2 regions of the Glutamicibacter nicotianae genome follow, and region 2 is predicted to be linked to the other one. Evidence: riboswitches for the same ligand, from Rfam matches in the RefSeq annotation. Region 2 holds a riboswitch; the other holds the start of a gene.
What was found. Region 2 has a riboswitch for glycine ahead of gcvP (aminomethyl-transferring glycine dehydrogenase). Riboswitches for the same ligand answer to the same signal wherever they lie in the genome.

Region 1 (7,108 bases), 380 kb from region 2:
GTCCCCGCGGGGATCAGCGATGACGAGCTGATCAGCACGGTCAAGGCCGCCGGCTACGGCGCCTCGTTGAAGCCCGAGGCCAAGGCCCCCGTGCACCACGACGAGCATGAGCACGGCGGGCACGAGCATCTGGTGCCCAACCACCTGCTGCGTCGGCTGGTGGTCTCCGCGGTCTTCACCATTCCGCTGTTCATCATCTCGATGGTTCCGGCCGCCCAGTTCCCGCACTGGGGCTGGGTAGCCTTCGCACTGGCCACCCCCGTGGTGCTCTACGGCGCCTGGCCATTCCACAAGGCGGCCGCAATCAACGCGCGTCACCTGGCCTCCACCATGGACACGCTGGTGTCGCTGGGCGTGCTGGCCGCCTACCTGTTCTCCGCCATCCAGCTGTTCCTCGATCCGCAGATGACCGCCCATACCGGCATGGCCATGAGCGAGCACCAGCTGTACTTCGAGACGGCAGGCGTGGTGGCCACACTGCTGCTGCTCGGGCGCTATCTTGAGCACCGGGCCAAGTCCTCGGCCTCCGATGCGCTCAAGTCGCTGCTGAACCTGGGCGCCAAGCACGCCACCGTGCTGCGCGAGGGCCAGGAAGTGAAGATCCCGGCCGACCAGGTGCGCATCGGGGAGCACTTCGTGGTGCGTCCGGGCGAGAAGGTCGCCACCGACGGCGTGGTCATCTCCGGCACCAGCGCCATCGACACCTCGCTGATCACCGGCGAATCGGTGCCGCAGAAGGCACAGCCCGGAACCAACGTCACCGGTGCGACGCTGAACGCCTCCGGGCGGCTGGTCGTCGAGGCCACCCGCGTCGGTTCGGACACCACGCTGGCCCAGATGGGCCGGCTGGTTTCGGAGGCCCAGTCCGGCAAGGCCCCGATCGCACGGCTGGCTGACCGCATCTCGGCGGTCTTCGTGCCGATCGTGCTGGGCATCGCCGTGCTCACCTTCCTCACCTGGTGGCTGGTCACCGGTGATACCTACGCGGCCTTCGTCGCAGCCGTCGCCGTGCTGGTCATCGCCTGCCCCTGCGCCCTGGGCCTGGCCACCCCGATCGGCCTGCTGGTCGGCACCGGCCGCGGCGCCCAAATGGGCATCCTGATCCGCGGACCTCAGGTTCTGGAGGACACCCGCAAGCTGGACACCATCGTGCTGGACAAGACCGGCACCGTCACCACCGGCGTCATGGCGCACACCGGAACCCGCACCGTCGATGGCGTCGACGAGGCCACCGCACTGGCGCTGGCAGGAGCCGTGGAGCACCACTCCGAGCACCCCATCGCCCAGGCCATCGCCGCCGCGGCGTCCGTCCAGGCCCCGCTGGCCGAGGTCACCGGCTTCCATGCGGAGCCAGGCGGCGGCGTGAAGGGCACCGTAGGCACCCAGCTGGTGGTCGTCGGGCGCCCCTCATGGCTCGAATCCCAGGGCGTCATGCTGGACGAATCCGCCCGGCAGATGCTCCACGAGGCCGAGCAGGCCGGCGCGACCGCCATCCTGGTCGCGGTGGACCAGCAGTTCCAGGCAGTGATCTCTGTGGCAGACAAGATCAAGGACAGCTCCGCGAAGGCCATTGCCGAACTGCAGGAACGCGGCCTGCGCGTCGTGCTGCTGACCGGCGACAACAAGTCGGTGGCCGCCGAGGTGGCCGGGCAGGTTGGCATCAAGGAAGAAGATGTCTTCGCCGGCGTCTTCCCTGCCGACAAGGCCAAGGCGATCAGCACGCTGCAGGAGCAGGGCAAGGTCGTGGCCATGGTGGGTGACGGCGTGAATGATGCGCCGGCACTGGCCCAGGCGGACCTGGGCATCGCGATGGGCTCGGGCACCGACGTGGCCATCGAGGCAGCCGACATTACCTTGATGGGCAATAACCTGCACCAGGTCACCCAGGCCATCGACCTGTCGGCCAAGACCCTGTCCACGATCAAGATGAACCTGTTCTGGGCCTTCGCCTACAACACCGCAGGCATCCCCGTGGCCGCCCTGGGCCTGCTCAACCCGATGATCGCGGGTGCAGCCATGGCAGCCAGCTCCGTGCTGGTGGTGCTCAACTCGCTACGGCTGCGCCGTTTCGGAAAGCACTAGCACCAGCCGGGAACACCCCCTGGGGCGGCCGCGTGAGAAATTGCGCTGCATGTCCCAGGGGTTTTGCCCATGGCCTTCGTCATACCGGTGGCCTACGGCGTGGAAGGCGGAGATCCGTGCTGTCCATTCCCGGAGCGGGAGATCGCCGGATGCGAATCATTACGAAAGCCCAAACACGGTTTTCCGCGTCATTTTTCCGGGGAATCGTCTAGCCATGCGAATTAGCGGGGTGCGAAATATGAAAATGCGATTTGCGCCACATTGAAGCTTCTGCGCATACTGTGATGGCAATCACCACATATGCCGCTGATGCGTGGCGGGAGAAACCCGCCCACACCATGGGCGGGCGCCGTAGGAGCAATTTCCTCCCCGGAAAACTCTCAGGCACCCGTACCGCCACGACTAGGCAAATCTGGAAAGCAGTGCGGTACGGCCGCACTCACCGAAGGAGCAAGCTTCGCCCAGTAATCGGGCCGAAGTGAAAACTCTCAGGTCGACATGCAGATTGGGGAGGGACCAAGAACAGTGCCGCACCGAGCGCACCGGATTCGAGGTACTCCCCGTGGCTGGCCTGGTCCCTGCTCTTTGCGCAGCGTGCCGGGCAAGCCTGCTGGACTGCTCCGATACGGAAGTGTTCATCGAAGCGAGACTGCACTCCAAGCCAACCCGGCTTGGAGGCAGATCAGCTTCGGGGCGTCACGCCACACTCCTGGAAGGCAACCAGCATGAGTACCACCAGTTCTGACCCACTCTCGAGCGCGGGCTCTCCAATCGACACTTCCAGCTGATCACCATTGGCGGCGCGATCGGCATGGGCCTGTTCATGGGCTCCGGCAAGACCATTTCGGTCGCCGGCCCGTCGGTCATCTTCGTCTACATGATCATCGGCTTCATGCTCTTCTTCGTCATGCGCGCCATGGGCGAGCTGCTCATCGCTTTGGACCTCGTTGCCCGGGTACACCTCCCGGGCACCCCAGTCCTGGGCCAAGGCGTCCTGCTAGACCATCGCGCGGCACTGCTTCATCGAGTACACGAACGCCTCCAGATCCCGCGGATCATCCAGGACATTCGAATCGATGTTCACCGGATCTTCCAGTCCAGGTCCGCTCAGGGTGATCTCGCCACGGCTGTGCGGGGTCACGATTCCGGAGTGCAGGGTGGATGCGGTGCCCTCGATCGGTTCCATGCCCGGGGAGTACATCGGCACGGCGAAGAAAATCGGCTGGGTGTCCGGGCGGTCCAGGTCTGCGCGGGAGCGGGAGAACATGTGCGATTGCGAGACCGAGACCCCGGTGCGCGGGGCAGGAATCTCCCGGGTGGTGGTTTCGGCGATCATCGGAGCCAGCAGATGGTCGTGCAGGTTCTTGCCCACCTGGTCCAACTCATGCAGCGGCTCTACGCCCACTGCCCGGAGTTCGGCCGCCGGGCCGATTCCTGAGCGCAGGAGGAACTGCGGGCAGCCCAAGGCGCCGGCGCTGAGCACCACCTCATCGGCGCGCAGCTCCTGCAGCTGCCCGTCCTTCTGGTAGCGCACGCCCCCGCGGTGCCGGATTCGAGGATCACCGAGTGCACCTCGGCATCGGTGATGATCTCAAGACGCTCGCGTACCGGCTTGAGGTAGGCCTTCCAGGTGTTGATGCGTTCGCCGACAACGACGTTGATCTGCTCCTTGGACACGCCGTCCAGCTGCTCGCCGTTGTAGTCGGGGTTGAACTCGATGCCGGACTGCACTGCCGCGTCGATAATCGACTGGTGGATTTCATCCAGCTCGTAGTCGTTGTCCACCGGCACCAGCCCTTCGGTGCCGTGGAACTTGCTGGCACCGCCGGAGAAGAGTTCTCGATAGGCTTGTAGATCGGCAAGACGTTCTTCCAGGCCCACTGCTCGCCGCAGTCCTTGGCCCAGCCGTCGTAGTCCTGCGGGGCGCAGCGCACCCAGATGGTTGCGTGCAGCGCGTGCGATCCGCCGAGCACCTTGCCACGTGGCAGGTGCATCGGCTTGTTGGCGGCCCCGGCCATCGGGACCGTGTGGTAATCCCAGTCTTCCTTGCTGTGCCACAGCTCGCCCATGCGCGAGAGGTCGTGGATGGCGGGGTTGGTGTCCTCGGATCCGGCTTCGAACAAGGTCACCTGCGCTCCGGAATCCACCATCCGGCGCGCGACGACCGCACCTGCTGAACCTGCTCCAACGACAATGACCGATGTGCTGCCCATGAATACTCCCCCACCTTGAGGTGCCTGCGAAACGTGTTCATCCCAGTCAGTACAGGTCAGCAGTTTCGCCATTGGCATCCGGCGCACAGCAATTGGCAATGCGTGCGCATTATCGGTTCGGGGCCGCGTCGCCTATTTGCGGATCCGGCCCGCGCGCAATTCGTCGATGCGGACCAGGACCACCCCGCCCACGATCAGCAGGCCGCCGAACAGCTGCACCGCACCGGGCAGCTCGGAAAGCAGCAGCCAGGCCCAGAGCACCGCGAAGAGCACCTCGGTCAATGAGATGAAGCTTGCCACCTTGGATCCCAGTTCCCTCGCGGCCATCACGCCGGTGGTGTAGGAGAACACGGTGGCGATCAGGATTAACCCGGTCAGCGCCAGCCACCACGGGGTTTCGAAGCCTGCAAATGACCCGGTTCCGGGAGCCCAGTGCATGGGAAGGATACCCAGGGACCCCACGGCCAGCACGGTCAGCGCACCGACTGCCATGCCTCCGGCAGAGAGCATGATCGGCGGCAGCGCGCCATCGACCTTGGCGCTGATGAAGAAGTAGACTGTCAGCCCGATGGCGGCTCCCAATCCCCAGAGCACGCCAATCGGATCGATCCGCGTCGTGCCGGTCAGGTCGAGCACCGCCACCAGCCCAGCGAGCGAGAGCACGGTTCCGGCGATGGTCGCGATGGACGGCCTCTTCTGGTGCCTGGCCCATAGCACCAGCACAATCAGCACGGGAGCCAGGTATTCCAGCAGCAGGGCCACGCCCACATCCAATCGCTGCACCGCCAGGAAGTAGCACAGCTGGCAGGCACCCACTCCGAACAGTCCGAAGAGCACAATCGAGACCCAGTTGGTGCGCAGCAGCACCCACCGTCCGCGCATCGCCAGCAGGGCCGGAATGGCCAGCACCAGTGCCGCGCCGGCCATGCGGGCGGCTACCGCGGCGGTAGGGGTCCAGCCGGCTTCAAAAAGCCCCTTGGCGAAGGACCCCGACAGCCCGAAGGCGGCCGAGGAGGCCAGCGCAATCCAGATGCCCTTCGATTGGCTGGGATGGCGGGTCGCAGCGGTGGTGGAAGCTGCAGGCGCACCGTGGGTAGACAGGTCGCTCATGAGAGTCTTTCGCGCAGAATTTCATGCCCCATTCAGGGGCAAATGGGGCTATGAGCATGACGATACGGTTAGGCTTGAGGGGCAGTCAATCCACCCACCTTCCAGGAACGAATTATGACCTTTGCCCCAGATATCGAAGCGTCGCTGAAGACCGTGGTGAATCTGCTGAATACCGAGGTGCAAATCGTGGATATGCTCTCCACCGTCGCTGATCTCGATGAGTTCCTTGAGGCGGAGAACTTCGACGGCTCGCGCGCGCACAACCAGGCCGAGCTGCGTTCCATCCGCCAGCTGCGTTCCCAGCTGAAGAACATCTGGATCGGCACCGAAGAAGAATCAGTGTTCCGGGTCAATGCCATCCTGCGCAACGCCAACGCCCAGCCGCAGCTGATCAAGAGCGAATCGATGGGCTACCATCTGCACGCCACCACCAACAGCACCCCGCTCTACGACCGCATGGCCGTGGATGCCGCGATGGCGCTGGCCGAAGTGATCCGCTCCGGCGGGTTGCAGCGGTTGCGGATCTGCGCGTCCGAGGACTGCGAGGCGGCGCTGCTGGATTTGTCGCGCAACCGCTCCAAGCTGTATTGCGATACCGGCAACTGCGCGAACCGCGAGCATGTGCGCGCGTACCGTGCGCGCAAGGCGTCGAAGCGCTCAGGCCAGCAGGTAGCGGCCGGCTGACGCTCCGGCCAGGATCGCGTTGCGCGGTGCTCCTCGCCTTTTGCCATACCCGGGCCATATGATGAACACACAACCGGGACACCGGCAATGGCAGTACTGGAAGGGGCAGTCCATGACTCAGGAAACCCACGCTTCGGATGATTACGAAGCACGGATCGAAGCGGCTGAGAGCGGCCCGCTGAAAGCCGCCGCCCGCTGGGTCGTAGCCCTGGCATCGGCAGCCTTGGGCGACGCCGAATACGAGGCGAATGAGCCGCAGGTCGTCGTGCATTCGCGCCAGGACGATTCGGTAGTCCTGCGCATCACGACCTCCAGCCTGGAAGAGGCTGAACGTCTGGTAGTCCAGATCCGCGAGGACCTGGAAACCTTGAGCACCGACGAGTTCAGGGCGGAGTGGGAAGGCGCCGGCGACAAATCCTAGCGGCGCCAGTGGCCGTTTAGCGCTCGACGAGAATTCCGTCGATGTCCGCGTACACCATCGCGCCCGGTCGGATGTTCACATCCCCGATGCTGATGGTCTCGTCCACTGAGCCATGCGAGCGCTTGACGGTTTTGCGCGGGTTGCTGCCCAGCGCCTTGATGCCCAGCTCCAGTTCGGCCAGTGCGGCCCGGTCGCGCACGGCGCCGCTGATGATGACTCCGGCCCAGCCATTGGCTTCGGCGCTCTCGGCAATCATGTCGCCCAGCAAGGCGTAGCGCAGGGATGCTCCCCCATCGACCACGAGCACCTCGCCGTTGCCCGGGAAGCTCAAGATTTCCTTGACCAGACCGTTGTCTTCATGGCATTTCACGGTGCGTGCCGGGCCGTAGAACGACAGCCGCCCGCCGAAGTCCTGGAACTGCGTCGAAACAGACTGCAACGCATCTCCATGCTGGTCGTAGAGGTCGGCAGTGCTGATCGGTTCCTGGTGCATGGTTTTCCTCCGTGAGCCGCGATAGTGTCCCACCACACAGCTTAGCCCTTTGCGTGCACAGCCCCAGAGCATGACGAAAGGTTGAGCGCTCCAGCTCGGCTGCAT
Region 2 (7,108 bases):
GGCTTCGATGAAGCGCTCGATCTCGGCCAGGTCTTCTGACTCGGTCGGCTCCACCATCAGGGTGCCGGCGACCGGGAAGGACAGGGTTGGCGCGTGGAAGCCGAAGTCGATCAGGCGCTTGGCCACGTCCTCGGCGGTGACCCCGGTCTTGGCGGTCAGCTCGCGCAGGTCCAGGATGCACTCGTGAGCGACCAGGTCCTGGTTGCCGGTGAACAGGATCGGGAAGTGCTCGCCCAGGCGCTTGGCGATGTAGTTCGCGTTCAGGATCGCGTGCTTGGTGGCTTCGGTCAATCCGTCGCCGCCCATCATCGCGATGTAGGCCCAGGAGATCGGCAGCACGCCGGCCGATCCGAAGGCGGTAGCCACCACCGGCACGCCGTCGCGCTCGGAGTAGGTGCCCGAGGCGTCGCCTGGCAGGAATGGCAGCAGGTGCTCGCCTACGCCGATCGGGCCAACGCCCGGACCGCCGCCGCCGTGCGGGATGCAGAAGGTCTTGTGCAGGTTCAGGTGCGACACGTCGCCGCCGAACTTGCCCGGCTGGGCCAGGCCCACCATGGCGTTCATGTTCGCGCCATCGATGTACACCTGGCCGCCGGCGGCGTGGACCTTGTCGCAGACCTCGCGCACGTCGGCGTCGTAGACACCGTGGGTGGATGGGTAGGTGATCATGATGGCGGCAAGAACGTCCTTGTTGGCCTCGATCTTGGCATCCAGGTCATTGGCGTCGATGGTGCCGTCGGCCGCGGTCTTCACGACGACCACGCGCATGCCTGCCAGCACCGCCGAAGCGGCATTGGTGCCGTGCGCCGATGCAGGGATCAGGCACAGGTCGCGCTGGCCTTCGCCGCGCGAACGGTGGTAGTCCGAGATGGCCAGCAGGCCGGCGTACTCGCCCTGCGAGCCGGCGTTCGGCTGGATGGAGACGCCTGCGTAGCCGGTGATGGCGGTCAGGCGGCCTTCCAGGTCGGTGATCAGCTCGCGCCAGCCGGCGGTCTGCGCGGCAGGTGCGTAGGGGTGGATGGATGCGAATTCAGGCCAGGTGATGGATTCCATCTCGGCGGCCGAGTTCAGCTTCATGGTGCACGAGCCCAGAGGGATCATGGTGCGGTCCAGTGCCAGGTCGCGATCCGAGAGGCGGCGCAAGTAGCGCATCATCTGGGTCTCGGAGGAGATCGAGTTGAAGATCGGGTGGGTCATGAAGTCGCTGGTGCGCACCATCGACTCGGGCAGCTCGAAGCCTTCCGGAGCCGAGAGTTCCGCACCGAAGACCTCCAGCAGGGTCTTGACCACGGCGGAGGTGGTGGTTTCGTCGGTGGAGATGCCCACTTGGGTTTCGCCGACCTTGCGCAGGTTGATGCCTGCTTCGACGGCCTTGTCGATGATGGCATCTGCGTTCTCGACGTTCACCACAACGGTGTCGAAGAAGGTATCCGAGGCCAGGGTGAAGCCGCCTGCGACCAGCGAGCTGGCGACCACGCGGGCGTGGTTGTTGGCACGGGTTGCGATCTGCTTCAGGCCGGCTGGGCCGTGGTAGACGGCGTACATCGATGCGCAGATGGCCAGCAGGGCCTGCGCGGTGCAGATGTTGGAGGTGGCCTTCTCGCGGCGGATGTGCTGCTCGCGGGTCTGCAGCGCCAGGCGGTAGGCGGGAACTCCGGCGTCATCGGCCGAAACGCCCACCAGGCGGCCTGGCATGGAGCGGGTCAGGCCGTCGGCAACAGCCATGTAGGCTGCGTGCGGTCCGCCGAAGAACAGCGGCACGCCGAAGCGCTGGGTGTTGCCCACGGCGATGTCGGCGCCCTGCTCGCCCGGAGGGGTGATCATGGTCAGCGACAGCAGGTCGGCGATCACGGTCACCATGGCGCCGGCTTCCTTGGCGGCGGCGATGATCGAGGCGTGGTCGGCGATCGAGCCGTCATTGCCCGGCTGCTGGAGCACGATGCCGGAGATGTCGCCCTCGGGCAGGCCGGCGGAGAGGTCGGCGACCTCGATCTCGAAGCCCAGCGCGTCGGCGCGGCCCTGCACGACCTTCAGGGTCTGCGGGAAGATGTTGGAGTCCAGGACGGTCTTGCCCTTGGCCTTCTTCTTGTTGGCGCGGCGCATCATCAGCACGGCTTCGGCGGCGGCCGAGGATTCGTCCAGCAGCGAAGCGTTGGCGATCGGCAGGCCGGTCAAGTCCATGACCATGGTCTGGAAGTTCAGCAGGGCTTCGAGGCGGCCCTGGGAGATTTCTGGCTGGTACGGGGTGTAGGCGGTGTACCAGGCAGGGTTTTCCACGATGTTGCGGCGGATTACCGCTGGGGTGATGGTGTCGTAGAATCCCTGGCCGATCATCTGGGTCTTCATGACGTTCTTCGAGGCAAGCGCACGCAGGTGGGCCAAGGCTTCGGTTTCGCTCAGCGCATCAGGGATATCCAGTGCGGAGTCCTGGCGGATACCTGCCGGAACGGCGGTATCGATCAGTGCTTCCAGGCTGTCGTAGCCCAGGGTCTGAAGCATGGTGGCAACGTCGGAAGGACGCGGGCCGATATGGCGGGAGACGAATTCAGTATTCGCTGGTGCCGAAGTCTGCGTGATGGTCATGGTGCGGGTATCTCCATGGGATCTGTCTTGGCGCATGCCAAAGGAAGGTCTTTTTACCTCCCCATCCCTGTTTCATAACCTGAGAGTTTTACGCATCCAGCAAACCAAGCCGGGTACTTGCACCTTCGGTGAACCGGAACGGGCCGGTTTCTTTCCAGAGTTGCCTCATGATGGCGGTACGGGTGCCTGAGAGTTTCCTGGGGAGGAATTGCTCCTACGGCGCCCGTCCATGGTGTGAACGGGACTCTCCCGCCATCCGTCTATGGCGTGTACTGCCGGCCGGAGACCTGCAGCACACCACCATGTTACCCGCCTCGCCCCCAACGTCAAACAGGAGCAGGAACAGGAAAAGTCATAAACGCGTTCAGTTTGCGCCGGCAGTTAAACGGATGTAATCGGGATACTTCGCTGATAAGGAATCTCCCGATGAGGTGCCGGTGAGCCGTCGCTTGATCCACGGAGCCAAATGCTCCCTGGCCCAGCCCAATTCCTGCTTCAGTTTCTCGCCGCGCGAGTTCACCGCCAGCTCCGGCAGCGACGGCTGGTGGATCTTCGCGGACCAGTTCTCCTCGGTGATCTGCCCGGCGCCGAGCACGTTCAGGACCTTGGAGGCCATCAGCGTGTGACCCAGCTCATTCATGTGCAGCCGGTCCGGCGCCCAGTAGCGCAGGTCAGAGAATTCGCGCCATCGCCAGTAGTCGGCGATCAGCGCACCGTATTCGTCCGCGATTTCGCGGACCTTCTCGTTGTAGACGGCAGTGCGCGGACGGGTCTTGGAGAACAGCGGCGAGTCCACGGTGTCGAAACCGGTGAACAGCAGCACCGTGCTTCCGGCTTCGGAAAAGCGGCGCACCATGCCGGCATAGCCGCGCATCAGCGCATCCAGGTCGGCCTTGGGCCGCAGGATGTCATTGCCGCCGGCGTAGATGGAGACCAGGTCCGGGCCCAACGCAAGGGCCTGGTCCAGCTGCTGGTTGATCACCTGGCCGATCTTCTTGCCGCGCACGGCCAGATTGGCGTATTCCCATTCTCCTTCGGCGCAGAGCACCTCGGCCACCCGATCCGCCCAGCCGCGCACCTGGTTAGGGCGGACCGGATCCGCGTCGCCAACGCCTTCGGTGAACGAGTCACCCAGTGCCACAAACTTCTTCACTTCGCTCCTGCTTCGTTCCTTGCCCGGTGGGGCGGCTATGCGTTGTTGCCGGCAGACTGGGCCGCCATGTTCTTCTGCATGATCAGCTGGCGCGCCAGCTGGCTGAGCTTCACCCCGGTGGAGGTCTCCTTGAGACCTTCATTGCGCGAGGGGATAAATCCGAAGCCCAGCTGGTGGGCCGGATCGGCGAAGGCCAGCGAGGAGTTCGCACCGTCATGGCCGTAGGCGAAAATCGAGCCGTAATTGTTGCTTGCGGTGGCCTTCATGAATCCCAGGGCGAAGGCCTGCAGCAGTCCATTGGTCCGGTCATGGCCGTAGACCAGTTCGGTGGATACCTGGGACCAGGTGTCGGCGGAAAGGAATCCGCGCGTGGTTCCCAGTGCCGGAACTGCACCGAAGGAGGCGGCATAGATGGCGGCCAGGCCCTGGGCGTTGGCCACCGCTCCCATGGATGCCGGACCCAGTTCGCGCACCTGCGGCGCGTTGGCCAGTTCGTGCCAGTTGTAGACCGGGCCGGTTTCCAGCGCGAACCCGGAGGCCGAATTCACCGCCAGACCGGCCGGGGAAAACGGGTCGAAGAATTCGGTGGCAGCTTCGGCAGCTGGCAGCACATCGCGGTAGCGCGATTCCAGCGCTGGGTCCTGGCCAATGTAGGCCTCGGCGCCCAGCGGCTTGCGGATGCGCTCCTCGAAGACCTCCTTGAGCTCCTTGCCGGTGACCCGGCGGACCAGTTCTTCCATGAGCACGCCCATGGTGATCGCGTGGTAGCCGACGATATTCTGCCCCAGCGGCCAGACACTGGGCATGGAAGCGAGCACCTTGGCGTACTCGGCGGAGTCCAGGAGGATCTTGCTGGGCACGCCCCCGGGAACGCCCAGCACGCCGGCCTGGTGGCTGAGCACCTCGCCGACGGTGAGCCGGGATTTCCCGTTCTCGCCGAATTCAGGCCAGTAGGTGGCCATGGGCGCATTCGGATCAATCAGGCCATCTTGCACCAGCAGTGCCACGACCAGCGCGCCAAGGCCCTTGGTGCAGGAGAAAACACAGGTCAACGCGTCGCCCGAGAGGTGCTCTCCGACGGTGTGGCTGAGCACCAGTTCTCCGCGGTGGTATACGGCCAGCTGCGCCGAGTAGCCTTCTTCCTCAGCGGCACGCGCTTCCAAAGCCTGGGCCAGGGGCGCGAAATCCTCAGTGATCACCGATTGCATCTAAATCCTTAAAGTGCTTGTTCCTCAACAACCAACCCTAACCGCAGTGCTCCCATTTCCCGAAGGTTCCACATGCTGTACACCACCCAGCATATAGGTAGGTCAGCTCACACCTTTGAAGCAATTAAGCCACTCGCCGACGTAGCAATGCCTTTCGTCCCGCGATTCTGTGAGCCAGCTCAGATCCCGGTTTGCCCACTTCATGCGCTGACCCTAAAGTTGTAACGTTTGCCTACAAATTTGAAGGAGATGATCTCGATCGCATGACTGTGAACAGTGACACGGCCGTTACCGACGGCAAGGAAACAGAACTCCACCGGGTGATTGGCCCGAAGCTGCTGCTATTCCTCATCATGGGCGATATCATCGGCGCCGGCATTTTCGCCATTACCGGCAAGGTTGCCGGCCAGGTGGGTGGAGCCGCGTGGCTGCCGTTCCTGATCGCCTTCGCGATCGCGACCCTCACCGCCTTCAGCTACCTCGAACTGGTCACCAAGTACCCGCACGCAGCGGGTGCCGCCCTGTACATCCACAAGGCCTTCGGCATCCACTTCGTGACCTTCCTGGTGGCCTTCACCGTTGCCTGCTCGGGCATCACCAGCGCCGCCACCTCGGCCACCCTGGTCGGGCGGAACCTGCTGATCGGCATCGGCCAGTTCGTCGAGGGCGTTCCCAACACGCCCGAAGCGGGCATGTGGGCGGCTATTGCGGTGATCGTCATCCTCGCCATCGTCAACTTCCGTGGTGTCGGCGAGAGCGTGAAGTTCAATCTCTTCCTGACCGTCGTGTCGCTGGCCATCATGGCCGCGATCATCGGCATCGGCTTCGCCGTGATCGCCTCGGGCCACGGGGACATCTCCCGTCTGGTGGTTTTCGAGACCCCGACCGATCGCAGCGTCTTCGCCGCAGTGACCATGGGTACCGCCGTTGCGTTCTTCGCCATGGTGGGCTTCGAGGACTCGGTGAACCTGGTGGAGGAAACCAAGAACCCGAAGAAGGTCTTCCCGAAGATCATGCTCATTGGCCTGGGCATCTGCGCGGTGATCTACATGCTGGTGGCCGTCACCGTTATCATGGTGATCCCTACCGGTGATCTGCTGAATCCGAAGAACCCGGACGCCGGCATCCTGCTGGATGTGGTGCGCATTGGCCTGCCGAATTTGCCGGTTGACGCGATCTTCCCGTTCCTGACCGTCTTCGCGGTGGTCAACACGGCGCTGATGAACATGCTGATGGCCAGCCGCCTGCTCTACGGCATGGCCCGCCAGGGCGTGTTGCCGCAGTTCCTGGGCAAAGTGCACTCGACCCGACGCTCCCCATGGGTTGCAATCCTGTTCAGCACCGCGCTGGCCATCGCACTGATTGCCTACGTGAACCTGGATAACGGCAGCAGCATCGTCGGCTCGCTGGGCGGCACCACCGCGCTGCTGCTGCTGTGCGTGTTCGCTGTCGTGAACGTCGCCCTGCTGGTGCTGCGCCGCGACAAGCCGGAGCCTGGCGCATTCCGTGCGCCAACGATCATCCCGATCCTCGGCGTGGTCTTCTGCCTGTTCCTTGCCGGCCCGTGGGCTCGTGCGCGCGAGGACTGGGTACAGTACGAGATTGCCGGCCTGCTGCTGGTGATCGGTGTTGCACTGTGGGCCGTCACTTGGCTGGTCAACCGGATCAGCTACAAGAAGGGCGTCATTGAAACCCGCCCGGGCCAGTACTGATCCCTGGTTCTTGACGTAGCGATGCCCGCCGATTGATTCGGCGGGCATCGCTACGTTAAGCGCGTTTTCTGCGCCGTCTGCTCGACGGTTTCCTGGCGGAAACGAAGCTTCAGGCCCCGTTCGGTGCGCTGCCACCACGACGAGACCACGAGCACCGGGGAATCCGCGGGCTTCATGCGGTAGGCAAGCAGCACCATCTGCGCATCCACTTCACGCGCGGCAAGCACCTGCACCGCACCGGTGCTTGGCAAAGTTGCCCCGGATTCCAGCATGGATCGGACCGTCGCCACATCCAGCAGACCACCATGGCGGGTCACTTCCTGGTACCCAGGATGCAGGAAGTCAGTGAGCTCGGCGAAGCTGGCGCGGATCTGCGGGTCGAGAAAACCCTGCTCCAGCTCGTAGACGGCGGCCGCGATGTCCATGCCGGGTTCTGGCGTGGCAGCGGTTTC

Region 1: linked by a shared signal. The riboswitch ahead of JOE62_RS15870 (D-serine/D-alanine/glycine transporter) and the one ahead of gcvP (aminomethyl-transferring glycine dehydrogenase) in region 2 are both predicted to bind glycine.

Annotation. Positions count from the first base shown of each region.
Region 1 covers NZ_JAFBCH010000001.1:3,325,885-3,332,992, forward strand. Annotated here, with positions in the region: gene JOE62_RS15865 (heavy metal translocating P-type ATPase) at 1-2,082, shown strand, start outside; glycine riboswitch at 2,390-2,488, shown strand; partial or broken gene JOE62_RS15870 (D-serine/D-alanine/glycine transporter) at 2,828-3,019, shown strand; gene JOE62_RS16565 (GMC family oxidoreductase N-terminal domain-containing protein) at 3,080-3,568, opposite strand; gene JOE62_RS16570 (GMC family oxidoreductase N-terminal domain-containing protein) at 3,478-3,963, opposite strand; partial or broken gene JOE62_RS16575 (GMC family oxidoreductase N-terminal domain-containing protein) at 3,969-4,229, opposite strand; gene JOE62_RS16690 (hypothetical protein) at 4,150-4,314, shown strand; gene JOE62_RS15890 (EamA family transporter) at 4,428-5,405, opposite strand; gene JOE62_RS15895 (CGNR zinc finger domain-containing protein) at 5,520-6,089, shown strand; gene JOE62_RS15900 (hypothetical protein) at 6,202-6,510, shown strand; gene rraA (ribonuclease E activity regulator RraA) at 6,527-7,003, opposite strand.
Region 2 covers NZ_JAFBCH010000001.1:2,942,069-2,949,176, forward strand. Annotated here, with positions in the region: gene gcvP (aminomethyl-transferring glycine dehydrogenase) at 1-2,583, opposite strand, end outside; glycine riboswitch at 2,748-2,845, opposite strand; gene JOE62_RS14030 (SGNH/GDSL hydrolase family protein) at 2,948-3,736, opposite strand; gene JOE62_RS14035 (serine hydrolase) at 3,772-4,935, opposite strand; gene JOE62_RS14040 (APC family permease) at 5,208-6,656, shown strand; gene JOE62_RS14045 (RNase H family protein) at 6,707-7,108, opposite strand, start outside.